Regions from separate parts of the Isoptericola sp. NPDC057653 genome, predicted to be linked through region 1. Evidence: riboswitches for the same ligand, from Rfam matches in the RefSeq annotation. Region 1 holds a riboswitch; each other region holds the start of a gene.
The links. A riboswitch is a leader RNA that binds a small molecule or an ion and turns the genes downstream of it on or off. The one in region 1 is predicted to bind thiamine pyrophosphate.

Region 1 (6,906 bases):
CTGCCCCGCCGGGATGGCGAGGTCGAGGTCCGGCAGCACCACGGGCCCGTCGCCGTAGCGGAACGTGACGTCCTGCAGCCGCAGCCCGCCGCGCGCGTGCGGCAACGACACGGGCCGCCGCGGCTCCACGACGGTGGGCTCCTCGGCCAGCAGACCGGACACCTTCTCCAGCGCCGCCGTGGCGGACTGGAACGAGTTGTAGAACATGCCGAGCTGCTGGATCGGCTGGAAGAACCGCTTCACGTACAGCAGGGAGGCCACCAGGACGCCGACGTCGAGCGAGCCCTGCACCACCCGCCACCCGCCGACCGCGAGCGCCGCCGCGACCGCGACGTTGCCGATGAGGACGAGGCCGGGCTGGTAGCGGCCGTTGACGCTGAAGATCCGCAGGTTGGCGTCGCGGTACTCCTCGCCGATCCGGTCGTACTCCGCCTCGGTGGTGGACTCCCGGCGGAACGCCTGCACGGCCCGCATGCCCGTCATCGTCTCGACGAACTTCACGATGAGCCGCGCGGAGGCGGTGCGCTGCTCGCGGTAGAAGACCTGGGAGTGCTTCTGGAACCAGCGGGTCAGCAGCCAGGCGGGGACGAGGGCGACGGCGAGCACCAGTCCGGAGCGCCAGTCGAGCAGGAACAGGCCCAGCCCCGTGAAGATCATGAGCATGAGCGAGGACACGACGCCGGTGAGACCGCCGTCGAGCAGCTCGCGCAGGGCCTCGAGGTCGGACGTCTGGCGGCTGATGATCCGGCCCGACGTGTACGACTCGTGGAACTCCAGGCTCAGCAGCTGGGTGTGCCGGAAGACGCGCCGGCGCAGGTCCAGGAGCACCCCCTGGGCGATCCTGGCCGCCTGCCGCACGTAGGCGCCGGCGCAGAGTCCGCCGACGACGGCGGCGACCAGATAGGCCGAGCCCACGATGACAAGCGTGCTGACGTCCCCGCCCATGAGGTCGGGCACCGCCGAGTCGATGGAGAGGGACACGAGCCACGGGCCCGCGACCTGGCCGAGGGTCGAGAGCACGACCAGGACGCCGGCGAGGCCGAGGGCCCCGAGGCGCGGCCGGAGCATCTCGCCCAGCAGGCGCATCGAGCGGGACCGGACGGCGCGCGACGTCTCCTTGTCGAGACGGGTGGCGTCGTCCGCGCTCGCGTCGGTGGGGCGACGTCGCCCCTGGTCCCCGGCGGGGGCGGGGGTGCTGGGGCGGCTCACCGCTGGACCTCCTCGGTCTGGGCCTGCTCGGCATGGTCCTGCTCGGTGCGGTCCTGCTCGGCCCGGGCGCGGTCGGGCTCTTCCCGGCCCGAGTGCTCGGCGCTCTCCTCCCAGTCCTGCTCGAGGCTGGAGATGACGTGCCGGTAGTGGGCGTCCGTGGCGAGCAGCTCGCTGTGCGTGCCCACGGCCGTGATCCGCCCGTCCTGCAGCACGGCGACCCGGTCCGCGAGCGCCACGGTCGACGGGCGGTGCGCGATGACGAGGCTGGTGGTGCCGTCGAGCACGGACCGCAGGCGGGTGGTGACGGCCTCCTCGGTCGCGACGTCGAGCGCGGACAGGGGGTCGTCGAGGACGAGCACCGCCGGCCGGGCGGCGATGGCGCGGGCGAGGGCGAGGCGCTGGCGCTGCCCGCCGGACAGGGACAGCCCCTCCTCCCCGATCCGCGTCTCGACGCCCTGGGGCAGGTCGGCGACGAAGCCGGCCTGGGCCACCTCGATCGCCTCGTGCAGCCGGCGCTCCCGCTCGGCCTCGGGGACGGCGTCGGGGCCGGCCTCCGGGACGCCGAGGAGCACGTTGTCGCGCACGGACGCGGAGAACAGCGTGGGGTCCTCGAAGGCGACCGCCACGGCGCGCCGCACGTCGTGGCGCCGCATGCGGCGCACGTCCACGCCGTCGAGCAGCACCTCGCCGCCCGTGACGTCGAAGATGCGCGGGACGACCATGGCGAGGGTGGACTTGCCGGACCCGGTGAGGCCCACGAGCGCCGTGGTGGTGCCGACCGGCAGCTCGAGGTCGACGTGCTCGAGCACGGGGCGCGCGGAGTCCTCGTACCGGAAGGTCACGTCGCGCAGCTCGAGCTGCCCGCGGGAGGCTCCCACCTCGACCGGGTCCGCCGGGTCGGCGAGCGGGTTCGGGGTCTCCATGACCTCGAAGAAGCGGTCGACGGCGGTGCGGGCGTTGAGCGTCATCGAGAGCGTCATGCCGAGGTCGACCACGGGGCCGTTGATCACGGCGGCCGTGAGGAAGAACGCGACGAGGCTGCCGACGGTGATCTGCCCCTGGGCGGCCAGGACCGTGCCGAGCACGAGGCACACCGCGAGGGTGACCTCGGGGATGAGCTGCAGCGCGGTGGTGACGGTGGCCTGGTTGCCGGCCTTGCGGATCTCCGTCTGGCGCAGCTCCTCGGCCTGGTCGGTGAACGAGTCGAGGGCGTCGCGGCCGCGGCCGAAGGCCTTGAGCACGCGGATGCCGTGCACGGACTCCTCGACGGTGGTGGCGAGGTCGCCCGACTGGTCCTGCGAGAGGCGCGCGATGACGCGGTAGCGCCGCGAGAAGCGGAACGCGATGACCGTCACGGGGATCGCGCCCGCGAGGTAGACGAGGCCGAGCCAGCCGGCGGTGGCCAGGAGGATCCCGACGCCGACGACGATCGTCACGGCGCTGACCACGAGCTGCAGGAGGCCGAAGATCAGCCACCGGCGGAGCAGGCCGAGGTCGCCCATGATGCGGCTGAGCAGCTGGCCGCCGGGCCACCGGTCGTGGAACGCGACCGGGAGGTCCTGCAGGTGGCGGAACAGCGACATGCGCATCTCCGCCTCGATCCGCGTGCCGGGGTACATCACGAGGTTGCGCCGCAGCAGGACGAAGCCGGCCTCGGCGACGCCGAGCACGAGGACCAGGACGACCGGCACGACGAGCGCGCCCAGGTCGTGGGCGGCCGCCCCCTCGGCGAGCGGACCCTCGACCAGGGTCTGCAGCACGCGCGGGATCGCGAGGGCGGCGAGGCTGGCGCCCAGCGCGGAGAACAGGCCGCCGATGAGGCGGGGCACGGCCGGGCGCACGTACGGGTACAGCCGCCGCACCGACGCGATCGTGGAGAGCTCGGAGCCCGCGGGGGCGGCCGTGGCCTGCGGGCCGGCGGGACCGGGCGGCCCCGACGACCGGCCGGGCGGGGTGCCGGGCGCGGCGGGTCGGCGCGCGGCGGAGGAGGCGGAGCTCCTCCTCGGACTGTCGGAGGGATCGGCGCCTGCGGCGCCTCTGCTGCTGCTGCGCGGTGCGCGCGTTGTGTCGGGCATCACCACCATTCTGACACCCGCCACCGACACGCTTGCCCCGGTCACCCCTCCTTGGCAAGCGTTTGCCCGGCACGCGGTGAAGGCGCGGCGAAGGCATGGCGCCGGGCTGACCCGGCGGGTGACCCGAGGCGCCCCGGCGCGGCGGACCTCACCCCGCCGCGGCCCCGGCGAGCGCGACCGCACGGGGCTCGGCGGCCTGGTCGAAGAACGCGAGCTCGTGCTCGCACGCCCGCTGGAAGGCCGCCGCCATCCGCGCCCGCGTGGCGGGCCCGGCGTCCCCGGCGGCGCGGCGCAGGACGGCGACCGCCCGGCGGGTCGAGGCGGCGAACTCCTCGTCGGCGTAGGTGCCCAGCCAGGCGGAGTACGGGTGGTCGGGGCGGTTCAGCGCGGCCAGCCGCTCCCCCACGTCCTGGTAGATCCAGTAGCAGGGCAGGACGGCGGCGACGAGCGTCGCGTAGTCGTCGCCCGCGCCGCGCAGGTGCTCGAGGTACGCCGCCGTCGTCCGGCTGGCCGGCACGTCGGTCGGCTCGCCGCCGAGCCAGCTCGTGTGCAGGTCGAGCTCCGTGACGAGCGCGCCGTGCGCCCCGCCGGCCCAGAAGGTCTGCTCGGCGCGCGTGGGGGCGAGCTGGCTCGCGCGGGCCAGGCAGCGGGAGTACTCGCGCAGGTAGATCGCGTCCTGCTCGAGGTAGGTGCGGAACCGGTCGGCGGCGAGCGACCCGTCGCCGAGCGCGCGCACGAACGGCAGCCCGTCGATCGCGGCGCGCACCGGGGCGGCGGCGTCCCACCACCGGTCGACGGCGGCCCGGCCGGCCGCGGCGGCGGCACCGTCCTGCGCACCCGGCCGCTCCCGCTCCACCGCGCCCGACGGGGTGCTCCCCGCGAGATGGTCGACGGGCCCGTGCCCGCCGCCGACGCGCAGCGCCTCCCCCGCCCGGATCGCGGCCGCGAGCCACGCCTTCGTGTCGCGCAGCGCCTCGGCCCAGTCGCCGGTGCGGGCGTACCGGGCCGCCAGCCCGCTCGACAGGGAGCAGCCGGTGCCGTGCGTCGCCGTCGTACGCACCCGCTCGCCGGCCAGCTCCAGCAGCACGCCGTCGGCACCGACGAGGGCGTCCGGGGCGCCGGCGCCGTCGTCGCCGGTCAGGTGGCCGCCCTTGGCCACCACGAGCACGTCGTGGCGCGCGGCGAGCCGGCGCGCCTGGTCGAGCGCCGCGGCCCAGGAGGCGGCCGGCGGCTCCTCGACGAGCACCGCGAGCTCCGGCAGGTTGGGCGTGACCACGTCGACCCTCGCGAGCAGGTCCCGCACGGCGCGCTCGGCCGTCGGGTCGAGCAGGCGGTCGCCGCTGGTGGCCACCATCACCGGGTCGAGCACGACGGCCGGGCGGGGCGACGTCGCCCCGCGCGGCAGCCCGTCCAGCCACGCCCCGACGGCCCGCGCGACGGGCGCGGCCGCGAGCATCCCGATCTTCACCGCGTCGATCGCGACGTCGTCCGCGAGCGCGTCGAGCTGGGCCGTGAGGAACTCCGCGGGCGGCACGTGCACCCCCCGCACGCCGCGGGTGTTCTGCGCCGTCAGGGCGGTCAGCGCCGCCATCCCGTACCCGCCCGCGGCCACGACCGCCTTGAGGTCCGCCTGGACCCCGGCGCCGCCCGAGGGGTCGGAGCCCGCGATCGCGAGGACGCGGGGCCGGCTGGGCGGGGCCGCGCGGTCGGTGGTGCCGTGCTCGGTGGTGCCCTGGCCCGTGGTGCCACGGTCGGTGGTGCCCTGGTGGGCGGAGCTGTCGTGACGTGCGCGCACGCTCATGCCGACATCCCTTCGCTAGTGCGAGCTAGATCAGGTTCGACGGGTGTGATCTCAGCGTCCAGGCGCCGGCCGGGGCCGACGGCGGGAGGCACCCCGTGTCGTTCGGCGCCACCGTAGCCCACCGCCCGCGAGGGGCGTCCGCGCGTCCCACCAGGCGCGTCGCCCGCCGGGATAGGGTGCGGGGGTGTCCGTGGTCGTCCGTCGTGTGCGCGAGCTCCTCGTCGCCGGCACGACGCTCAGCATCGCGGCCGCCGCCCACCTCCTGGCCGGCGGCTCGCTGCCCGGTGCACCCCTCGCGTGGCTGGTCGTGCTGGCGCTCTCGGCGCCCGTCGCCGTCTGGACGGCGCGACGCCGCCTGACGCTCCGTCGCCTGCTTCCCGCGATGGTCGCGCTGCAGCTCGTGCAGCACTCCGCCCTGTCGGTGCTGGGCGCCGCCCCCGCCGGTGACGCCGGGACGACGGCCACCGCCCTCGCCGGGCACGCCGGCCACGACCTCGGGCCCGGCTCATTGCCTCCCGCGGCCGGCGTCGCCACGCACCTGGAGCACGCCGCGGACGGCGGCACCACCACGTGGATGCTCGCCGCGCACGCCGTCGCGGTCGTCCTGACGGCGCTGCTGCTCGCCGCCGGCGACCGGGCCGCGGCGAACGTCGCCTCGCACCTGGCGCACGTCGCCCTGCTGGTGCAGGGCCCCCCGGCGCTGCCCGTGGTGCGGCGCGGCCCGGTCGTCGCCGGGCCCGCCTGGCGCCCGCTGCCCTGGGACGCCCGCCGCCGCCCCGCGCCGCGCGGACCGCCGTCGTGGCGCGGCGCGCTCGTGCGCGCCGCCTGAGCCTGCCCCGGTCCGAGGTCGGACGGGGCGGGCCCCGCCGTCCCACGACCCCCTCGAACCACCGGAGCAGACAGCCATGTCCTCGACCACCCTTGCCCGCACCAGCCCCCGCCGCGCCGCCGTCGCCGTGCGCACCCGCCGGCTCGCCGGCGCGGCCGCCCTCGCCGTCCCGGCCCTCGTGCTCGGCGCCGCCGCCGCGTCCGCGCACGTGACGGTGACGCCGGACTCGGCCGAGTCCGGCGCCTACGCCACCCTGACCTTCAAGGTCCCCAACGAGTCCCCCGAGGCCTCGACGACCGCCGTGACGGTCGCCCTGCCGACCGACACCCCGTTCACCAGCGTGTCCGTCGAGCCCGTCCCCGGGTGGAGCGCGAAGGTGACCCGGGCCGCGCTGCCCGAGCCCGTCGACGTCCAGGGCACCACCCTCACCGAGGCGCCCGCGAGCGTCGAGTGGACCGCCGACGACCCGGACGCCGGCATCGCGCCCGGAGAGTTCCTCCGCTTCTCGGTCTCGGCCGGCGCCGTGCCCGACGGCGTCGACACGATCACGCTGCCGACCACGCAGACGTACTCCGACGGCGAGGTCGTCGAGTGGGACCAGCCCGCGACGGGCGACGACGAGCCCGAGCACCCCGCCCCCGTGCTGCAGGTCGTCCCCGCGACCGGGGGCGACGCGCACGGCGCCGCGTCCGACACGGCGGCGCAGGCGTCGGACGGGGCGGGCGCCGACGGCGGCTCCGGCGACACCCTGCCCCTCGCGCTCGGCGCGGCCGGCCTCGGGCTGGGCCTCGTGGGCGCGGTGACGGGCGTCGCCGCCCTCGCCCGCACGCGCGCCCGGACGGGGCAGCAGTGACCCGCCGCCGGCGCGGCACGGCCCGCCGCGCGCTCCTGGCCGGCGCGGGCGCCGTCGGGCTCGCCCTCGCGGGCGCGGTCGGGCTGGCCGGGCCGGCGAGCGCGCACAACGTCGTCGTCGGGACGACGCCGGCCACGGG
Region 2 (6,906 bases), on a different contig from region 1:
GGCTCCACCTGGACGAGCGGTCGCGCGACTGGTCCGTCGTCGACCCGTACCGCGGCGTGAATGCCAACATGCACGGCGTGGAGGCGCTCCTCGCGGCGCACGACGCCACGGGCGAGCGGCGCTGGCTCGACCGCGCGGCGGTCGTGGCCGACCGCGTCATCTCCTGGGCCGGCGACAACGCCTGGCGGATCCCCGAGCACTTCGACTCGGCGTGGGTGCCGCAGCTCGAGTACAACGCGGACCGGCCGCACGACCCGTTCAAGCCCTACGGGGCGACGCCCGGCCACGGCCTCGAGTGGGCGCGCCTGCTGCTGCAGGTCGACGTCGCGGGTGACACCGTCGGGCAGCGCACCGACGCGGCACGGCGGCTGTTCGACCGCGCCGTCGAGGACGGCTGGGACGGGCCGCAGGGCGGCTTCGTCTACACGACGGACTGGTCGGGGACCCCCGTCGAGGCGCGCCGCTTCCACTGGGTGGCCGCGGAGGCCGCCGCCGCGGCGGACGTGCTGCACCGCACGACGGGGGAGGGCCGCTACGCCGAGCTCGCGGACGGCTGGTGGCGCTGGATCGACGACCACCTGGTGGACCACGAGCGCGGCTCCTGGTTCCACGAGCTCGACACCGACAATGTGCCCTCCGGGCGCACCTGGGTCGGGAAGCCCGACGTCTACCACGCGGCACAGGCCGTCATCCTTCCGAGCCTCCCGCTCAGCGGCTCCTTCGCGCGGTCGGCGCAGGCCGCCGGCCGCCTGCTCGAGGGCGCGCAGCTCGCCGGGTCGACGGGGACGCGCGACCGATGAGGATCTCGGCGAAGGCGGACTACGCCGTCCGCGCGGCCGCCGAGCTGGCCGCGGCGGAGGACGGCGGGCCGGTGCCCGCCGAGTCGCTCGCCCGCGCCCAGGGGGTCCCGCACCGGTTCCTCGAGGCGATCCTCAGCGACCTCCGGCGCGAAGGCATCGTGGCGAGCCGCCGTGGCGCGGGCGGCGGGTACGTCCTCGCGCGCCCGGCCAGCCGGGTCACCGTCGCCGACGTGGTCCGCGCCGTCGACGGACCGCTCGTCTTCGTCCGTGACGCGCGGCCGTCGGACCTCGAGTACACCGGCGCGGCGGCGTCTCTGCTGCACGTGTGGGTGGCGCTCCGGGTCAACGTGCGCGCCGTGCTCGAACAGGTGAGCCTCGCCGACCTCGCCGCCGGGAACGTGCCGGACGCCGTCCGCCGGCTCACCGACGACGAGTCCGCCTGGCACAGCCCGTGACCTGCCCGCGAGCCTGACGGCCGCCGCGGTCGGAGGAGGCCGGGCGCGCGAGCGCTCCGGCCGCGCCCGCGCGCGGCGTGGCGACCACCGGTCGACGACGTCTCACCATGCGATCGGGCGCCTGATACCGTTGAATCCGATAGGTCCGATCGGGTAACTTCTATCTGTTGCGGCAGAACGGCTGCCGCCCCGACGGAGGGAACCCCCCGTGCGGACTCTCGTCCTCCTCGCCCTCGTGGGCCTCGGAGCGCAGCTCGTCGACGGCAGCCTGGGTATGGCCTACGGCGTGACCTCGACGACCCTGCTGCTCGCGATCGGCACGAACCCCGCAGCGGCGTCCGCGACCGTCCACCTCGCGGAGGTCGGCACCACCCTCGCGTCGGGCGTCTCCCACTGGCGGTTCGGCAACGTGGACTGGAAGGTCGTCCTGAGGATCGGCATCCCCGGTGCTGTCGGGGCGTTCGCCGGCGCGACGTTCCTCTCGTGGCTCTCGACCGAGATCGCCAAGCCGCTGATGTCCATCCTGCTGCTCGGCCTCGGCCTGTACGTGCTGCTCCGGTTCACGCTGCGCGGGCTGCGCACCGACCGCCTGGGCCAGCCGCTCCGCAAGCGTTTCCTCACCCCGCTGGGCCTCGTGGCCGGCTTCATGGACGCCACGGGCGGCGGCGGCTGGGGCCCGGTCGGCACCCCCGCGATCCTGGCGAGCGGCCGGATGGAGCCGCGCAAGGTGATCGGCTCGATCGACACCAGCGAGTTCTTCGTGGCCGTGGCCGCGAGCCTCGGGTTCCTGTTCGGCCTCGGGACCGCCGGCATCAACCCGTCCTGGGCCCTGGCGCTGCTGATCGGTGGCCTCATCGCCGCCCCGATCGCCGCGTGGCTGGTGCGCCTCGTGCCCCCGCGGGTCCTCGGCTCCGCCGTCGGCGGCATCATCGTGCTCACCAACGTGCGCACCCTGCTGAGCCTCGACGAGTTCCCCGTGGCCCCGGGCGTGCGCTCGCTCGTCCTGGGGATCATCGCGGTGGGCTGGGCCGCCGCCGTCGTCTACTCGCTGCGCCAGCACCGCAAGGCGCTCGCGGAGGAGAAGGCGGAGGGCGAGGTGGCGGCCGTGGCGGCCCCCGCGCCGACGCCCGCCGTCTGATCCAGCCCCGCCGGCGGCCCGCGGACGACGCGCCCGCCGGCCGAGGCGTCGCACGACCGACGACCCCGTGGTCGCGCCCCCGAAGCACCGGGGGGTCGCGACCACGGGGTCGAGTGCTCCGCGCGACGGGCGCCGGCGCACACCGTTGCCACGGGTCCGCATTTTCCCCCGCGCGAGCCCCTCCACGGGGTGGCGCCGACGCCTCGTCCCGGTACCGTGTGAAGCCAAGAGATCTGCCTGGCAGACCCAGCTGCACCGCACTGGGAGGTGAGCCATGTCGATACCCGGCACTCCGAACGACCACCAGCGCCGCGAGCTCGTCGCTCTCGCGGAGCTGCTCGGCGCCGGTAGCCAGCTGCTCGTGGGCCAGTACCGCGTCGAGGTCGCCACGGGCTCGTGGTGGTGGTCGGACGAGGTCTATCGGATCTTCGGGCGGGAGCCCGGGGCCATCGAGCCCGGTCCGGAGGTGCTCCGCGCCCACCTGCACCCCGACGACCGCGAGCGGCTCTCCCGCACCGCGACGGTGGCGCTCGGGACCGGGCGCCCGTTCGCCGGCGGGCACCGCGTGGTGGACGACCACGGGCGCACGCACTCGGTGGTGGTGACCGGGCAGGCCCGGCACGGCGCCGACGGCGCGTCGTCGCAGCTGGTCGGCTACGTCATCGACACCAGCCCCGTGGTGCGCGACGCGCTGGAGCGCGAGGCCCACCGCGCCGTCTCGCGGGCGTTCGTCGCCGCCGCCGCGTCGGAGCAGGCGAAGGGCGCGATCATGGCGGTCTGCGGCGTGGACGAGTCGGTGGCCACGGAGGTGCTCACCGACGTCGGCGCCCAGGTGGGCGTCTCCGCCCAGTCCGCGGGCGAGCAGGTGATGAAGGAGCTCTCGCGGCCCGTCGGCGACCGCGACACGGCGCTCACCGCCGCGGAGGTCGTCCGGGGGGCGCCGCCCGCGAAGGACGCGGCCGACCGGCTGAGCCACGCGCTCGCCGCCGTGCGGCCGGTGGACCGGCCCCACGGCCACGACGCGCAGCTCGCGCGCCGTCGGCCCCGCGCGAGCCGCTGACCCTCACGCTCGGCACGCGCGGCTCCGGACGGGCGACGGCCCGGGCTCGCGCGGTGCGGGCCCGGGCCGTCGGCGCTCAGTGGCTGGGGATGAAGCGGGCGGCCGCGCGCACGGCCCCCCGGCGTGCGAGCCGCTTCGCGAGGACGGCGACGCCCCCGGAGACGGCCGCGAAGGTCACGGCCTGGATGATGGAGATCTCGTCGTCGTCCACGTTGGTGGGGGCGACGTTGCCCGTCGCCTTCTCCCACACCACCCCGATCAGCTTCTGTGCGACCCATCCGGCGGCGATCGTCAGCACCACCGTGCCGACCTTCACGCCCAGCGGCTGCTCGGTGTCCGTCACGTGCTCTCCCTCGGTCGGTCCCCGGCGTGGCCGGTGCGTCGTCGTACGGTGCCCGCGGGCGTCGTGGCACGTCAGGCATGTCACACCAGGGCCCCGCGGACGGGACCACGGTAGCGCGGCGCCGGTGTGTAGGCTCGTGGTGATACGACAGGGGAGCGCCCACCGGCGCTGAGAGTGCGGAACGCCGCAGACCCTCGAACCTGACCCGGTTAGGACCGGTGGAGGAAGTCGGGAATCTCGTTCCCTGCGGGACGGCCGCACCACAACGGTGCCGGGTGCCCGCAGGACCCCCTTCTCGCACTCTGAGGAGGACAGCATGACCCACAGGACCTCGCGGCCCCGGACCACGACGGCCGCGGCGGGCGTCGCCGTCGTCGCCCTGCTGCCGCTGCTGGCGGCGTGCGGCGGCGGGAGCGGGCCGGACGACGCGGCGAGCGCGTCGGACACCCTCACGCTCGTCACGCACGACTCGTTCGCCGTCTCCGACGACGTGCTGGCCGCGTTCGAGAAGGAGTCCGGCCTCACCGTGAAGCAGGTGGCCCCGGGCGACGCCGGCACGCTGGTGAACCAGCTCGTGCTCACCAAGGACGCGCCGCTGGGCGACGTCGTCTTCGGCGTGGACAACACCTACGCGTCGCGGGCCGTCGACGCGGGTGTCTTCCAGAAGTACCAGCCGGCCGACCTGGACCCGCGGGTCGCGGCGTACGCGCCGGACGACCTCGCGGGCACGCTGACGCCCGTCGACGTGGGCGACGTCTGCATGAACCTCGACGACGGCTGGTTCGAGAAGAACGACGTCACGCCGCCGGCCACGCTGGAGGACCTCGCGAAGCCGGCGTACCAGGACCTGACCGTCGTCACGAACCCCGCGACGTCGTCGCCGGGCCTCGCGTTCCTGCTCGCCACGATCGGCGCGTTCGGCGCCGACGGCTGGCAGGGCTACTGGTCCGACCTGCGCGCCAACGGCGTCAAGGTGGCCGAGTCGTGGGAGGACGCGTACTACGTGGACTTCTCCGGCGCGGGCGAGGGCGGCGAGCGCCCGATCGCGCTGTCGTACGCGACGTCCCCCGCGTTCACCGTGACCGACGACGGGAAGTCGTCGACCACGAGCGCGATGCTCGGCACGTGCTTCCGGCAGGTCGAGTACGCGGGGGTGCTCACGGGCGCCGCGAACCCCGAGGGCGCCGAGAAGCTCGTCGACTTCCTCACCTCCGAGGCGTTCCAGGCGGACGTGCCCGGGCAGATGTACATGTACCCGGCCGACCCGGGTGTCGAGCTGCCCGCCGACTGGCAGCAGTTCGCACCCCTGGCCGACAAGCCGTTCGAGGTGGCGCCCGCCGACGTGGCCGCGCACCGTGACGAGTGGATCGAGCAGTGGACGGCGACGGTCGTCGACTGATGCGCCGCACCGGCGTCCCGGCCGCGCGGGTCACCCGGTCGGCGCGGTGGCGCGCGGACCGCTGGGGCGCCTGGCTCGGCTGGGGCGCCGCCGTCGTGCTCCCGCTGGGGTTCCTCGCGGTCTTCTTCGCGTGGCCCGTGGTGTCGCTCGTCCTGCAGGGGTTCTTCACCGAGACCGCGGCGGGTCGCGCGCTCGACCTGTCCGGCTTCGCCGAGGTGCTGTCGCAGCCGCGCACGTGGCGGATCGTCGGCCAGACGCTGGCGCAGGCCGTCACGGGCACGGTGCTGTCCGTGCTGCTGGGCCTGCCGGGCGCGTACGTGCTGTACCGGTGCCGCTTCCCGGGGCGCACGCTCGTGCGCGGCCTGGTCACCGTGCCGTTCGTGCTGCCCAGCGTGGTCGTCGGCGTCGCGTTCCGCGCCCTGTTCGCCCCCGGCGGCCCGCTCGGCTGGGCGCACCTGGAGGAGAGCTTCGCCGGCATCGTGCTGGCGCTCGTCTTCTTCAACTACGCCGTCGTGGTGCGCACCGTGGGCGGCATGTGGGAGCGCCTGGACCCGCGCGCCGAGCAGGCGGCGCGAGCCCTCGGCGCCACGCCCTGGCGCGCCTTCCGCACGGTGACGCTGCCCGCCCTCGGGCCGGCGATCGCCTCGGCCGCCGCGGTGGTGTTCCTGTTCTGCGCGACGGCGTTCGGCGTCGTGCTCGTCCTCGGCGGGCTGCGCTACGGCACCATCGAGACGGAGATCTGGATCCGCACCACCCAGTTCCTCGACCTGCGCTCCGCGGCGGTGCTCTCGGTGCTCCAGCTCGTCGTGGTGGGGGCCGCCCTGGCGGTCAGCTCCCGGGCCCGGTCCCGCCGGGAGCGCGCGCTGCACCTCACCAGCGACCGGGTCGCCGCGCACCGGCTGCGGCTGCGCGCGGGCGCCGACGGCGCGGACATCGTGCCCGCCCTCGTCACGCTCGTCGTCGTGGCGGGCCTGCTCGTGCTCCCGATGGCCGGCCTCGTCACCCGGTCCCTGCACGCCCCCGACGGGTCGTGGAGCCTCGCCAACTACGCGGCGCTCGGCACCACCGGCGGGCGTAACGCGCTCACGGTCACGGTGTGGGAGGCGCTCGCGAACTCGCTGCGCACCGCCGCCTGGGCCGCGGCCATCGCCGTCGTCGTCGGCGGGCTCGTGGCCCTCGTCGTGTCCCGGCGCCCGCGCCGGGCCGGCCTGCGGCGGGCGGTCGGGGTGCTCGACGCCGCGTTCATGCTGCCGCTCGGCGTGTCCGCGGTGACCGTCGGGTTCGGCTTCCTCATCACCCTGGACCGGCCGCTCGGGCTCGACGTCGACCTGCGCACCTCCGGCGCCCTGGTGCCGATCGCGCAGGCCGTCGTGGCGATCCCGCTGGTCGTGCGGACGATGCTGCCCGTGCTGCGGGCCATCGACCCGCGCCTGCGCGAGGCGGCCGCCACCCTGGGCGCGGCGCCCGGGCGGGTGCTGCGGTCCGTCGACGGGCCGCTGGGCGCGCGGTCGCTCGGGCTCGCCGTCGGGTTCGCCTTCGCCGTCTCGCTGGGGGAGTTCGGCGCGACGTCGTTCCTCGCCCGCCCCGAGACGGCGACGCTGCCGGTGGTGATCTTCCGGCTGATCGGGCGGCCCGGGGCCGAGAACTACGGCATGGCGCTCGCGGCGTCCGTGGTGCTGGCCGTGCTCACCGCGACCGTCATGATGGTGGC
Region 3 (6,906 bases), 710 kb from region 1:
GCCTACGACCTGGAGCGCGAGGGCCAGTGCGACGCCGTCGTGCGCGCCGAGGGCGAGGAACCCGACCCGTCCGGCTACCCCGCGCGCGGCACCGAGGCGTGGCTCGCCTGGGACGCCGAGGCCGGCCTGCTGCGCGCGCACGAGCACCGCAACCGCACCCAGGGCACGGGCGGGCCGCTGCGGACGCCGCCCGGCGGGATCCCGCCGCGCAGCGCGGCCCTGCACGCCGTCGCCCTGTCCATGCTGTGCCACGAGGGCGACGCCGGGATCGGCGGGGAGCGCGTCGTGCGCGAGCTGATCGGGAACGGCGGCCTCGGGTGGGCGGGCGTCCGCCTCGCCGCGCGCGCCCTGGTGACGCAGCCCGCGGCGAGCCCCGCGCGCATGGTCCGCCTGGTGGAGCGGCGCCCCGCCACGCTGCCCGCCCTGTGGCCGGTGCTCACCGAGGCGGTCGCCGCGGCGGGGGCCATCGACGGCCCCCTGCCCCGCTGGCTCCCCCGCGTGCTCGACGTCGCCGACGCCTCGCTGCCCTACCTCGCGGAGGCCGCCCGCCGCGGTCTCGTCCCCGCCGACGCCGCGACCTTCCCCGGGCTGGAGGCGGTCGCGGCGCGACCCGGCCGCGCCGTGGGGCCGGCCAAGGCCCGCGCGCTGCTCGCCGCCGTCGAGCGGCAGGGGCTCACGCGCGCCGCGTCGTGAGGAGCAGCGCCGGCAGGTGCCGCTCGTCGTCGGCCGGCCGCGCGACGAGCTCCGCGTCCGTGACCTCGGTGGACGTCCAGTCCGCCGACGCGAACGCGGCGCGCAGGTCGTCCGCGGTGGTGCCCCAGCCGAGACCGGCGTGCACCGACATGGCGAGCACTGCGACGAGCGAGCCCGGCGGGCAGATCGCGGCGAGCCCGGCCACGTAGGCGGCGCGGCCGTCCGCGTCGAGGGTGTGCAGCAGGCCGGAGTCCAGGACGGTGCGCGGCCGCACGTCCAGCCGGTCGAGATGGCGGGCGTCGGCCACCTCGAAGCGCACCTCGCCGGGTGGCTCGAGGATCGCCTCGGCGGCCCGCTCCCGGGCGCGGGAGATCGCGTGGGCCGCGCCGTCGACCCCCAGGACCCGGTGCCCGGCCCGCGCGACGGCGAGCGCCAGCACGCCGGTGCCGCACCCGGCGTCGAGCACGGGGTCCGCGAGCACGGACCGGCGCACGAGGGCGAGGAGCGCGGGCTGGGGCCGCCCGATCTCCCACGGTGGCGGGACGTCCCCCGCGTACAGGGCGTCGAAGTCGTGCTCCGTGCGTGCCTCCGGTCGGTCCATGCGCGCACCTCCTCCCCCAGTGTGCGCGCCTGCCGTCTACCCGGCCGCGAGGACGGCGAACGGCAGCGCCGCGACCAGCACGCCGACGCCCAGGACGACCGTGTCGTGCCGGGCCCACGGCGCCGGCTCGGCCCACGTCCGCGACCCCGCTCCCGCGAAGCCGCGGGCGTCCATCGCCACCGACATCGTCGTCGCGTCCCGCAGCGTCGCCGCCAGGACGGCGAACGTCACGGAGGCGGCGTGCCGCCCGCGGTCGAGGGGCCCGCGCCCCGGCCCGAGGCCGCGTGACCGGCGGGCGCGGGACGCCTGCTCCCAGACGTCGCCGAGCCGCTCGAACCGCTGGAGCGCGGCAGCCACGCCGACCACGAACCGCGCGGGCAGCCGCAGGCGCTGGCCCAGCTGGTCGGCCAGCCCGCTCGGGTCGACCAGGGGCGCGAGCGCGACCCCGGGCAGGGCGAGCACGGCGATCCGCATCCCCGCGACGGCCGCGACCTCGAGGTCGCGCCCGCCCAGCAGCCACGTGGACCACGTGACCGACGCGACGGCCACGACCACCGCCAGATAGCGGGCCGGCGCGCCGGACCTCCGCGGCAGGCCCGCCACCCCGCAGACGAGGCAGGCGCCCAGCGCGACGGCCGCCGACGCGAGGTCGCGCACGCCGAACGACGCGACCAGCCCCAGCAGCCCGAGCGCCACGAGCACGAGCGGGTTCACCCGCCCGAGCACCCCGGTCACGCCGCCACCACCCGCCCCGGGCGGGACGCGCCCCGATCCTGCCCGTCCCGCCTGCCCGGCGGCAGGGCGACGCGGTGGTCGGCGAGGCCCACGAGGTGCCGGTCGTGGGTGCTCGCCGCGACGGTGGCGCCGTGCCCCGCCGCGGCGACGGCCCACCCGGCCACCGCCGCCCACGTGTGCCGGTCCTGGCCCACGGTCGGCTCGTCGAGCAGCGCCAGGGGAGGCCGGTGCGCGAGCGCCGCCGCCAGGGCCAGGCGCCGCTGCTCGCCGCCGGAGAGGCGGAACGGGTGCGCGTCGGCGAGGTGGTCGAGACGCAGCAGCCCGAGCACCGCCTCCAGGTCCACCGGCACGCCCAGCCGCCGACCGGTGAGCACCACCTCGTCGCGCACGCGCAGGGCGAGCAGCCCGTGCTCGGGGTGCTGCGGCACCCAGCCGCAGCGGCGGGCGAGCTCGCGCGACCGGGTGCCGCGTCCGGGCGCCCCGGCGAGGCGGCCCCGCGCGGGCCGCAGGTGCCCGGCCAGGGCCGCGACGAGCGTGGACTTCCCGGCCCCCGAGGGGCCGGTGATCGTGGTGAGGCGGCCGGCGGGGAGGCGGGCGTCGACGCCGTCGAGCGCGCGGGTGGTGGTGCGACCGTGCAGGCCGCGCGTCGTGAGGTCGACGCCGAGCGCGTCGACGGTCACGTCGGGCCCGGCGTGCTCCGGCGCGACCAGCGCCGCGGGCACCGGCAGCGGGGTGGGCGCCGGCACCCCCGGGAGCCAGACGCCGGCGTCCGTGAGCGCTGCCCGGAGCGCGGGCTCCGACCCCGGACCCGGCGGGCGCAGCGCGCCCGGCGCGACGTCGTGCGTGACGACGCCACCCGGGCCGAGCACGACCACCCGGTCCAGGTGCTCCAGCCACAGCCCGACCTGGTGGTCGACGACCACCAGCGAGGTGTCGGTGCCGGCGAGCGCGTCGAGCACCGCGGACCGCACCTCGGCCGCGGCGTCCGGGTCGAGCATGGCGGTCGGTTCGTCGAGGAGCAGCAGGTCCGGGTCGCGGGCCAGCGCGCCGGCGAGCGCGAGCCTCTGGAGCTCGCCGCCCGACAGCGCCGACGTGGGCCGGTCGAGCGGGTACCGCAGGCCCACGCGGTCGAGCGCCCCGCGGGTGCGGCGCCAGATCTCGTCGCGCGGCAGGCCCGCGTTCTCGGGCCCGAACGCGACGTCCCTGCCGATCCGCTCGGCGACGACGGCGGCGCCCGGGTCCTGCAGCACGAGGCCGACGACGCCGTCCACGTGCGCGGTGCCGGACAGGTCGCCCGGCAGCGGGTCGCCGAGCACGCCCGCCAGGGCGTGCAGCACGGTCGACTTGCCGGCCCCGCTGGGCCCGACGAGCCCGACCCGCTCCCCGGCGCCGACCGTGAGGTCGAGTCCGTCGAGCACGGGTGCCGCCCGACCGGTGGGGCGCCACGTGAGGCCCTGCAGCCGTGCGCGCGCCACCCCTCAGCCCCGGGCGGCGCGGTCGGCCAGGTCCCTGCCGGGCCCGAACGCGTCGAGCACGCCGGCGCGGGCGAGGGCGCGCACGAGCGCCGCGCCGCCGAGCCCGGCGAGGAGCGCGCCGGACAGCGCGAAGAGGCCGAGGTAGGCGAGGCGGAAGCCCCACTGCCAGTCGGGGTAGTAGGCGAACCACTCGTAGACGGCGCCGCAGGCGCCCGCCGCGGCGCCCGACAGCGCCGCGACGGCGCTGCCGAACCGCCGGTACAGGAACAGCGCCAGCACGAGCTCGACGCCGAACCCCTGCACGACGCCCGAGACGATGGCGGAGAAGCCCCAGCCTGCGCCGAGCAGGGCCTCGACGCTCGCGGCCACGACCTCGGTGAGCAGCGCGGCGCCGGGCTTGCGGACGATGAGTCCGCCGAGCACGCCACCGAGCAGCCATCCGCCGCCGAGCAGGCCGGTGGCCGGCGGGAACACGACGACCAGACCGGCCGAGAGCAGGTGGTAGAGCTGCGTCCAGCCCCAGAAGACGACGCCGACGGCGACGCCGAGCATCGCCATCGTGACCAGGTCGACGGTGCGGTACCGCAGGTTCGCGCGAACCGTCCCGAGGACGGTCGGACGTGCGATGGGCGCGGACATTCCAGGTAACTCCCTTCGCCGGTGCTAACCGGAGCAGGTTCCAAGGGTCTGCGGCTCGTGCCCGCACTCTCAGCGCCCCTTCGACGGCGCTCCCCTGTCATGGGTGTCTTCAGATGTGGCGGCCGACGACGCGGCCGCAGCCCACCCTAGGCGACCGGTCGCCGGGCGCAAGGTCGTCCCGCAGCGTGGGCCGGCGCGAGACCCCGCACATGCGAGAAGGCCCGGAACCTGAGGGTTCCGGGCCTTCTCGTCGGGGTGGAGCTGAGGGGACTCGAACCCCTGACCCCCTGCATGCCATGCAGGTGCGCTACCAGCTGCGCCACAGCCCCGAGAACCGACTCTCGTGGCCGCGAGCGACCGACGATTCGTCTGATTCGGTGTGTTCCTCCGGTCTTGCGCCCCTCGGAACGTCGATATCTTAGGCAGACTTCGGGTCAGGTTCCAAATTCCAGTCCGGACCGGCCTGCCAGTGGTCCAGCGGGTATCCGGCGCCCACGTTGTGCGCGACGAGCCGCCAGGCCGGGACGGCGCCCTCCCCCGACCGGTGCAGGTGCGACCAGTGCACGTTGTGCATGCCGGCCAGCCCGCGCCACGAGGTCGGGTCGAGACCGAGCAGGGCCGTGACCCCCAGGGAGATCGCGGCGCCGTGGGAGACCAGCACCAGGGTCGCGTCGTCGTCCAGCTGCTCGGCGTGCTCGGCGACCGCCTCGGTCATCCGCGCGGCGACGGCCGCCTTGGACTCGGCCCCCGCGCCCGCCGGCTCGGCACCCCGCCGCCAGGCGGCGTACTCCTCGGGCCAGCGCGCGGAGATCTCCGCGCCCGTCATGCCCTCCCAGTCGCCGAAGCCGCGCTCGCGGAGCCGCACGTCGGTCTGCACCGGGGCGCCGCCGAGCGCCTCCGCGTACGCGGTCGCCGTCTCGAGGGCGCGGCCCAGGTCGGAGGACACGATGCGCGTCGCCCGGTGCGACGACGCGAGGGCGGAGCCGCCCTCCCCCGCCTGCCACCGGCCGACGTCGTCGAGGGGGATGTCGATCTGCCCCTGCAGCCGCAGGGACGCGTTGTACGCCGTACGGGCGTGGCGGAGCAGGACGACCGTGCCGGCCGTCACCGCTCGTCGCCCGCGAGGCGGATCGCTCCGTCGCCCGCGGCGTCGCCGTACTCCGCCGCCGCGGCCGCGCCGTCGCCGCCCCGCGCGTCCTCGGGCAGGTCGATGGCGGGGCAGTCCTTCCAGAGGCGCTCCAGCGCGTAGTACACGCGGTCCTCGGCGTGCTGCACGTGCACGACGACGTCGCCGAAGTCGAGCAGCACCCAGCGCGCCTGCGCCTTGCCCTCGCGACGGATCGGCTTGGCGCCGGCCTTGATCATCGCCTCCTCGACGGCGTCCACGATCGCCGAGACCTGGCGCTCGTTGGTGCCGGACGCGATGAGGAACACGTCCGTGAGGACGAGCTGCTCGCTCACGTCGAGCGCGATGATCTCCTGCGCCTTGCGGTCCGAGGCGGCCCGGGCGGCGGCGATCGCCAGCTCGACGGCGCGGGGGGTGGCGGTCATGCTGCGGCTCCAGGCTGGGGTGTCGTGAGGGAGTGGGTCACCGCGGGTGCGGCGGAGTCGGTGCTGAAGCTCTTGTCGTCCGAGCCGGCGAGCAGGAGCTTCCACACCAGCAGGCCGAGCACGAACGCGACGACGACCAGCACGATGTAGTGCAACCAGGTGTAGGACGCCTCGGGCTCGTCCCAGTCCTCCTCGTCGTCCTCCTCGACCTGCGGCGCCGCCGAGCGGGCCCGCACGGGCTGCTCCGAGGCGACCAGGGCGTCGAACGGGGACGCGGCGGGGCGCGCGGGCGCGGCCGGCGCGGCGCCCGCCGTCGGGCGCGAGGGCGGGAGGGCGGCGGGCCGCTCCGCCGCGGGGCTGGCCCAGGGCAGCGGCGGGGGCGTCGACGAGGCCGGCGCGCTCGCGGGCGCCGCCGGCGCGGCGGCCCGGGCGGTGGGCGCGGCGGTCGGCGCCGACGGCGCGCCGAACGGCGAGTCCGACCCGGTGGTCGCGAACGGCGAACGACGCGGGGGCCCGTCGGGGCGCGGGGCCACCGAGGCGGGCGGGGTCGCCGCGGGCGGGGCGGCGCTCGCCGGGGAGGACAGGGGCGGCAGCGTCGTGCCCGTCGGGGCGGGCGAGGGCGCGGCCGGCGGTGCAGCGAAGTCGCGTCGCATCGAGGTGCGCGTGGGGGCCGCCTGGGCGCTCGGCGCCGCGGGCCGCGACACCGGGGCGGGCGCGACCGCGCGGGACATCTCCCCGGTGGGGCGCTGGATGGGGGCCAGGCGGCCCGTCTCGTCGAGGCCGCGCACACCCGCCGAGGCCGACGGCGGCCGGACCATCGGCGCCGGGGCGGGTCCCGCCGCGGGGCTCTGCTCGCGCAGCGACCGGCGCGACGGAGCGCTGGTCGGCGGCGCGGCGAACCGGGACGCGGGGGCACCGCCCGCCGACCCGGCGGGCGGGCCGAACGGGGACGGCGCCGCGGGGCGGCCGTAGTCCGGGCCGGCCGCGGGCGGCGGCGCCGCCGGGGCCTGGGGGGCCTGCGCGGCGGCGGCCGCCTGCTCCCGCTCGCGGATCTCGCGGCGGGTCAGCGGGCGGGACGGGTTGTTGTCACTCATCGAGACCTCGATACAGACCGTGCTTGGCGATGTACTGGACCACGCCGTCCGGCACCAGGTACCACACCGGTTGACCGGCCTGCGCCCGGCGACGGCAGTCGCTCGACGAGATCGCCAG
Region 4 (6,906 bases), on a different contig from region 1:
GGATCGGGTCGTCGTTGGTGTACGGCAGCACGACGAACCCGTCGCGCACGAGCTCCTCGGCGGCCTCGACGAGGCCGAACGGGTCGGGCAGGAGGGTGACGTCGTCGGCGATCACCTCGAGCTTCACCCAGTCGGTGCCGCACGCCTCGCGGGCGAGCCGCGCGGTGAGCACCGCCTCGCGGGCCGAGAAGCAGCCGGCGGTGTTGGGCAGGGCGCGGATCCCGAGGCGCTCGAGCAGGCCCCAGATGCCACCGTCCTCAGCGCCCGCCCCGCCGGGCCGCACTGCGACGCGCCGCATCGCCACGGTGGTGAGCCCGGTGCCGGACGCGACCAGCGCGTCCTCGAGCGTCATGAGGTTGGCCGCCCCGCCCGTGCCCATGACGAGGCGCGAGCCGATCGTGGTGCCGGCGATCTCGAGCGGGTCGGCGAGGGTCGCGGTGCTGGTCATGGTTCCTCCTCAGCCGCCCTGGACGGCGGTGACGATCTCGACCCGGTCGCCGGGCGCGATCCGGGTGCCGGCCCACAGGCCGCGGGGGACGACGGCGTCGTTGACGGCGACGGCGATGCCCTGCACCGTGCCGTCGGCCACGAACGCGGGCACGAGGCCGGCGACGAGCGCCTCGACGCCGTCGCCGTGCGGCCCGTCGAGCGGGTAGGGCTCGCCGTTCACGACGGCGGTGGGGGCGGGGGGCGCGGCGGTCATCGGACGGCTCCTTCGGTACGGCGGGCGGGGGAGGGGGCGAAGCGCCGCGGGTCGGCGGCGGCCAGCGCGGGGTCGGGGGCGGGCGCGCCGGTGAGCGCGGCGACGACGGCGTCCGCGGTGAGCGGCGCGAGCAGCACGCCGTTGCGCCCGTGGCCGACGGCGGCCAGCAGACCGGGGGCCGCGGTGGCGCCGACCAGGGGCAGGTTGTCGGGGGTGGCCGGGCGGGCGCGCGGCGTGACGTCGACGAGCGCGGCCTCGTCGATGCCGGGCACGAGGGCGCGCGCGTCGCGCAGGAGGGCGAAGACGCCGCCGGCCTCGGCCCGGCGGTCGTCGGGTCGCTCCTCGCTGGTGGCGCCGACCACGACCTCGCGGTGCGCGGGCCCGCCGCCGGGGCCGGTCCCGGTGCCGGGCGCGCGCGGCACGAGGTACACCGGCCGTCCCTGCACGGTGCCGCGCACCACGTGCTCGAGGGCGAGCCCGGGGCCGGCGTCGAGCCGCAGGGTGATCCCCTTGACGGGCCGGACGGGCACGGGCGCCTCCGGGACGGCGTCGAGCAGCGCGGCCGCGGGGACGGCGCCCGTGGCCAGCACCACGGCGCCCGCGGCGTGGCGCGCGCCGGCGTCGTCCTGCACCGCGACGACCCGGCCCGCGCGGTCGCGCTCCAGCCGCACGGCGGCACGGGGGACCAGGGCGTCGCCGAGCGCGGCGCGCAGCGCGGCGTGGGCCCCGCGCGGGTCGACGGCGAGGTCGCCCTCGACCGCCGCCGCGCCCGCCAGGCGCGGGCCGAGGTACGGCTCGCGGCGGCGGGCGTCGGCCACGGTGAGCTCGGCCGAGCCGAGCCCCCATCCGCGGTGCAGCGTCAGGACGCGGCGGAGCAGGGCGAGGTCGTCGGCGTCGTACGCGACGGCGAGGGAGCCGGCCCGCTGCAGGGGGACCTCGCGGCCCGACGCGGCGGCGAGGTCGGCGGCGAAGCCCGGCCAGCGCGCGGCGGACGCGAGGTTGAGCCGCGTCAGCTCGTGCTCGCCGAAGTCGGCCTCCGCGACGGCGGCCAGCATGCCCGCGGCCGCGCGGGTCGCGCCGTCGCCGGGGGCGGGGTCGAGCACCGTGACGGACATCCCGGACGCGGCGGCGCGCCACGCGACGGCGAGGCCGACGATGCCGCCGCCCACCACGACGACGTCGCGGGGGGACGGAGGGACGGACGTGGGCATGTGCGCTCCCTTCGCTGGCATGACCCAGATCAGGTTCGACGGTCGGCTCCTGCGCCCTCTCAGCCCCGAGCGGGGCTCCCGTGCGCCGTCACTGTAACCCGGGCCGTGGTTACCCTGACCGGCGTGACCACGACCAGCGCCGCTCCCGGCACGACGCGCGCCCGCCTCGCCGCCGCCCGCCTGTACCTCTGCACCGACGCCCGCGAGGACCGCGGCGACCTCGAGGACTTCCTGCACGCGGCGCTCGCGGGCGGGGTCGACGTCGTGCAGCTGCGCGACAAGACCCTCGACGTGGCGCGCGAGCTCGAGCTGCAGGAGGTCGTGGCCCGCGTCGCGGCCGAGCACGGCGCGCTGTGGGCGGTGAACGACCGGGCCGACGTGGCGGCGGTGACGGGGGCGCCCGTGGTGCACATGGGGCAGCGGGACCTGCCCGTCCCGGCCGTGCGGGGGCTGCTCGGTGCGGCCCCGGTGCTGGGCCGCTCCACGCACTCGGCGGCGCAGGCGGCGCAGGCCGAGGCGGACCCCGAGGTCGACTACTTCTGCGTGGGCCCGCTGTGGGCCACGCCCACCAAGCCCGGCCGCGCCGCGGTGGGCCTCGACCTGCTGCGGGAGGTCGCCGCGACCCGTCCCGCCACGCCGTGGTTCGCGATCGGAGGCGTCGACGCAACCCGGCTCGGCGAGGTGCTCGACGCGGGTGCGGACCGGGTCGTCGTCGTGCGGGCGATCACGCAGGCGCCGGACCCGGAGCGTGCCGCGCGCGAGCTCCGCGAGCGCCTCGGCTGACGACCCTCTCCCCGTCGGGCGTGGGTCGCCGATGGGGAGGTCTCCCCGTCGAGACCTCTCGCCCCGGGCGGGCGGCCCGTGCCAGGGTGAGGCCGACCCCCCTCACGGCCGGCGACGGCCGCCCGGAAGACGGAGCATCCATGACCGCACGGCCCTTCGCCCGCGCCCGCACGGCCACCGCGCTCGCCCTCGCCGGCTCCCTCCTGCTCGCCGGGTGCACCGGCGAGGCGGACGACGACGCGACCGCCACGACGGGCGGCCCGGAGCTGGGCGCGGACGCCGAGCAGGCCGCGGCCGGCCCCGGCACGGCGACCGTCGCCGACCAGGCGATGGCCGAGCAGAAGCTCGCCACGCCGCACGGCTCGGACGCCGCCCCGGGCGGCGAGGTGACCGTCACGCTGCGGGCGGTCGAGGTGGGCGACGGCGTGATGACGGTCCGCTGGGCGCTGCGCTGGGACGACGACGCGGCACCGGCCGACGCGGGCGTCAGCTGGTACGACATGTCCGTCGAGCCCGCGACGACGGTGACCGACCGCGCGGGGCTCAAGGCCTACCGCCCGTTCTGCACCGAGGGCGCCTGGCAGGAGGACACCGACAGCGCGACCGACGCGGCCCTCGCGCAGATCCGGTGCCGCGAGTCGATGCTCGTGTCCCCGCTCGAGAAGCACTCCTTCGAGTTCCCCAACCACGGCGCGGTCGAGGTGTCCGCGGTGCTGCCCGCGCCGGAGGGCGAGCCCGCGACCGTCGACGTCCTGCCCGCCGAGGGCCTGCCGCTGTTCACGGACGCGACGGTCACCTACCGCGACGGCGCCGCCGAGTGAGCGTCCGCCGCGCCGTCGCCCCGCTCGCCGCGGCCCTCGCGCTCGTCGCCGCGGGTGCGGTGCCCGCCGCGGCGACGACGGACCCGTCCGCCTCGCCGGCGGCGACCGGCTCCGCGGCCGTGGCCGACCCCGACCTGCTGACGGCGGCCGAGGACGCGCTCGCGGAGGCCCGCGCGCGGGTGGCGGGAGCGGAGACCACCCCGGAGATGGCGGCCGACGCGGCGGTCGACCTCCGCGCGGCGGACTCCACGTTCGCGCTGCGGCCGGACGACTCCACCACCGTCCTGGAGAAGAAGCGGGAGAAGAAGGAGGACACCGTCGTCACGCTCACCGCCGACCTGCTGTTCGAGTTCGGCGAGGCCACCCTCACGCCGGAGGCGAGGGCGGCGGTGGCGGAGCTCGCCGAGGACGTCCCGCAGGGCGCGACGGTGCGCGTGGACGGGTACACCGACTCCGTGGGCACGGACGCGTTCAACCGGAGGCTCTCGGCGCAGCGCGCGACCGCCGTCGCCGACGTGCTCGGGGCCGAGCGCCCGGACCTGGCCCCGAAGGTCGAGGGGCACGGCGAGCAGGACCCGGTGGCGGAGAACGAGGTCGAGGGCGAGGACAACCCGGCGGGCCGAGCGCTGAACCGCCGCGTGGAGGTGACCTACCCGACGCGGTGAGCGGGCCGACGGCGGGTGGCGCGCCGCTACGATGGGTCGGTGACGTCTCCCGCCACCGACTCCCCCCGCCCGGTCCTGGTCGTCGACTTCGGCGCCCAGTACGCCCAGCTCATCGCACGCCGCGTGCGCGAGGCCAGCGTCTACTCCGAGATCGTGCCGCACACGTTCACCACGGAGCAGATGCTCGCCAAGAACCCGGCGGCGATCATCCTGTCGGGCGGGCCGTCGTCGGTGTACGCCACCGGCGCGCCGTTCGTCGACCCTGCGCTGTTCGAGGCGGGCGTCCCGGTGCTCGGCATCTGCTACGGCTTCCAGGCGATGGCCCAGGCGCTCGGCGGCACCGTGGCCCAGACGGGGCAGCGCGAGTACGGCGGCACCGAGGTCGAGGTCTGCGAGGCCGGCGTGCTGCTGGCCGGCACGCCCGACCACCAGACCACCTGGATGAGCCACGGCGACTCCGTGCACGCGGCGCCCGCCGGCTTCCAGGTGCTGGCCACGTCGTCCGGCTCGCCCGTCGCCGCCTTCGAGGACACCGGCCGCCGCCTGTACGGCGTGCAGTGGCACCCGGAGGTCAAGCACTCCGCCCACGGCCAGGCCGTGCTGGAGAAGTTCCTCTACGAGGGCGCCGGCCTGAAGCCCGAGTGGACGGCCGGGAACGTCATCGCCGACCAGGTCGCCGCGATCCGCGCGCAGGTCGGTGACGCCCGCGTCATCTGCGCGCTGTCCGGTGGCGTCGACTCCGCCGTCGCGGCCGCCCTGGTGCAGCGCGCCGTCGGTGACCAGCTCACCTGCGTGCACGTGGACCACGGCCTGCTGCGCGAGGGCGAGGTCGAGCAGATCGAGCGCGACTTCGTCGCCTCCACGGGCGTGAAGCTCATCATCCGCGACGAGAAGGAGCGGTTCCTCACCGCCCTCGCCGGGGTCAGCGACCCGGAGACGAAGCGCAAGATCATCGGCCGCGAGTTCATCCGCGTCTTCGAGGACGCGCAGCGCGACATCGTCGCCGAGGCGGGCGCGCACGGCGAGGAGGTCAAGTTCCTCGTGCAGGGCACGCTCTACCCGGACGTCGTGGAGTCGGGCGGCGGCGAGGGCGCGGCCAACATCAAGAGCCACCACAACGTGGGCGGCCTGCCGGACGACCTGCAGTTCGAGCTGGTCGAGCCCCTGCGCACCCTGTTCAAGGACGAGGTCCGCGCCGTGGGCCGCGAGCTCGGCGTGCCGGAGGAGATCGTCGCCCGCCAGCCGTTCCCGGGCCCCGGCCTGGGCATCCGCATCGTCGGCGAGGTCACGGCCGAGCGCCTGGCCACCCTCCGCAAGGCGGACGCCATCGCGCGCGAGGAGCTCACCAGGGCGGGCCTCGACGCCGAGATCTGGCAGTGCCCCGTGGTGCTGCTGGCCGACGTCCGCTCCGTCGGCGTGCAGGGCGACGGCCGCACCTACGGCCACCCGATCGTGCTGCGCCCGGTGTCGTCGGAGGACGCCATGACGGCCGACTGGACGCGCCTGCCCTACGACGTGCTGTCCGTCATCTCCACCCGCATCACCAACGAGGTGAGCGAGGTCAACCGTGTGGTGCTCGACGTGACGAGCAAGCCGCCGGGCACCATCGAGTGGGAGTGACACCCCGCGGCCCCGCCCCCCGGAAGGGGAGCGGGGCCGCGGTCGTTCCCGGGGTCGCGGTCAGGAGATCGCGAACGAGCTCGCCCGGTTGTCGAGCGCGCCGAGCCGGCCGGTGCGATCCACCCAGCCCGTGTGCGTGCCGTTCTTCGACGCGCCGTCGAACAGCTTGATGTCGCAGTGGTTGTACGTCCGGACCGACGTCACCTTGTTGGACATCGCGCCGAGGACGGAGCCGCCCTCGTTGTCGGTGGTCTTCGCCGTGCAGCCCACCTTGTACTTCGGGTTGAAGATGACGACCTGCCGGCCGGAGTAGTTCGCCCCGTCGTACAGGCGGGCGACGACCAGCCCCTTGCCGGGGGAGTACGGCTTGCAGCCGAACGTCCCGTCGAGGACGGCGCAGTACAACGTGCTCGACGACGCGGTCGCGGCGACGTCCTGGACGGTGACGGGCCTGTCGCTCGCCACCTTCTGGACCTGGACCGGGGCGGCGCCGTCGTCGGGCGCCGCCGTGGCGGCCGGGCCGGTGAGGCCCAGGGCCGCGATCGCCGCGAGCCCGCCGACGACGGCGGCGAGCCGTGCGCGGCGGGTGCGGGTGCGTGTCGTGATGGTCATCGTCGCTCCTCACGTCAGCCGGCGATCCCCTGGTCGCCGGTCTGCGAGTGACAGAGGGGGCCGCGTCCGCGGGTGATACGCCGGGGCATCGATCGGTGCGTGGCCAGGGCCGTCACCCCCGACGGGCCCGCGGGACCGACGTCAGCGGGCGAGCGCGGCGGCCCGGTCGTAGGCGGCGGCCACGTCGGCGAGCACCCGCGGCCACGACGTCGCGAGCTCGGCGGTGCGGTTGTGGGCGACGATCGCGTCGAGCAGGTCCGGGTCGTCGGCGAGCCGCACCAGCGCGTCGGCCAGCGCGGCGTCGTCGTCCACGAGCAGCGCGTCGCGGCCGTCGACGAGGCGCTCCGCCACGCCCGACTGCGACCGGCTCACCACCGCCAGGCCCGCGGCCTGCGCCTCCAGGGCGGCGATGCCGAACGCGTCCTGCACGGCCGGCGCGACGAACACGTCCGCGCGCACGTACAGGCGCTTGAGCTCGGTGGGGGTGAGCC

Region 2: it holds a riboswitch for thiamine pyrophosphate, as region 1 does, so the genes downstream of both, ACFU9A_RS19575 (thiamine ABC transporter substrate binding subunit) here and ACFU9A_RS12665 (bifunctional hydroxymethylpyrimidine kinase/phosphomethylpyrimidine kinase) in region 1, are expected to answer to the same signal.
Region 3: it holds a riboswitch for thiamine pyrophosphate, as region 1 does, so the genes downstream of both, ACFU9A_RS15885 (ECF transporter S component) here and ACFU9A_RS12665 (bifunctional hydroxymethylpyrimidine kinase/phosphomethylpyrimidine kinase) in region 1, are expected to answer to the same signal.
Region 4: it holds a riboswitch for thiamine pyrophosphate, as region 1 does, so the genes downstream of both, thiO (glycine oxidase ThiO) here and ACFU9A_RS12665 (bifunctional hydroxymethylpyrimidine kinase/phosphomethylpyrimidine kinase) in region 1, are expected to answer to the same signal.

The regions. Positions count from the first base shown of each region.
Region 1 is NZ_JBHVHP010000002.1:315,401-322,306, reverse strand. It holds gene ACFU9A_RS12675 (ABC transporter ATP-binding protein) at 1-1,209, opposite strand, end outside; gene ACFU9A_RS12670 (ABC transporter ATP-binding protein) at 1,206-3,071, opposite strand; gene ACFU9A_RS12665 (bifunctional hydroxymethylpyrimidine kinase/phosphomethylpyrimidine kinase) at 3,433-5,085, opposite strand; TPP riboswitch at 5,076-5,191, opposite strand; gene ACFU9A_RS12660 (hypothetical protein) at 5,270-5,914, shown strand; gene ACFU9A_RS12655 (YcnI family protein) at 5,991-6,767, shown strand; gene ACFU9A_RS12650 (copper resistance protein CopC) at 6,764-6,906, shown strand, end outside.
Region 2 is NZ_JBHVHP010000003.1:542,801-549,706, reverse strand. It holds gene ACFU9A_RS19600 (AGE family epimerase/isomerase) at 1-800, shown strand, start outside; gene ACFU9A_RS19595 (RrF2 family transcriptional regulator) at 797-1,255, shown strand; gene ACFU9A_RS19590 (sulfite exporter TauE/SafE family protein) at 1,464-2,393, shown strand; gene ACFU9A_RS19585 (PAS domain-containing protein) at 2,668-3,453, shown strand; gene ACFU9A_RS19580 (DUF4235 domain-containing protein) at 3,530-3,796, opposite strand; TPP riboswitch at 3,936-4,040, shown strand; gene ACFU9A_RS19575 (thiamine ABC transporter substrate binding subunit) at 4,113-5,195, shown strand; gene ACFU9A_RS19570 (ABC transporter permease) at 5,195-6,906, shown strand, end outside.
Region 3 is NZ_JBHVHP010000002.1:1,022,252-1,029,157, forward strand. It holds gene ACFU9A_RS15865 (hypothetical protein) at 1-693, shown strand, start outside; gene ACFU9A_RS15870 (class I SAM-dependent methyltransferase) at 674-1,294, opposite strand; gene ACFU9A_RS15875 (energy-coupling factor transporter transmembrane component T) at 1,331-2,029, opposite strand; gene ACFU9A_RS15880 (ATP-binding cassette domain-containing protein) at 2,026-3,504, opposite strand; gene ACFU9A_RS15885 (ECF transporter S component) at 3,508-4,143, opposite strand; TPP riboswitch at 4,137-4,249, opposite strand; tRNA gene ACFU9A_RS15890 (tRNA-Ala) at 4,400-4,472, opposite strand; gene ACFU9A_RS15895 (histidine phosphatase family protein) at 4,562-5,251, opposite strand; gene rsfS (ribosome silencing factor) at 5,248-5,694, opposite strand; gene ACFU9A_RS15905 (hypothetical protein) at 5,691-6,788, opposite strand; gene nadD (nicotinate-nucleotide adenylyltransferase) at 6,781-6,906, opposite strand, start outside.
Region 4 is NZ_JBHVHP010000001.1:1,734,396-1,741,301, forward strand. It holds gene ACFU9A_RS07855 (thiazole synthase) at 1-448, opposite strand, end outside; gene thiS (sulfur carrier protein ThiS) at 458-703, opposite strand; gene thiO (glycine oxidase ThiO) at 700-1,914, opposite strand; TPP riboswitch at 1,904-2,006, opposite strand; gene thiE (thiamine phosphate synthase) at 2,038-2,697, shown strand; gene ACFU9A_RS07875 (hypothetical protein) at 2,838-3,518, shown strand; gene ACFU9A_RS07880 (OmpA family protein) at 3,515-4,183, shown strand; gene guaA (glutamine-hydrolyzing GMP synthase) at 4,223-5,803, shown strand; gene ACFU9A_RS07890 (hypothetical protein) at 5,864-6,415, opposite strand; gene ACFU9A_RS07895 (glycosyltransferase family 4 protein) at 6,557-6,906, opposite strand, start outside.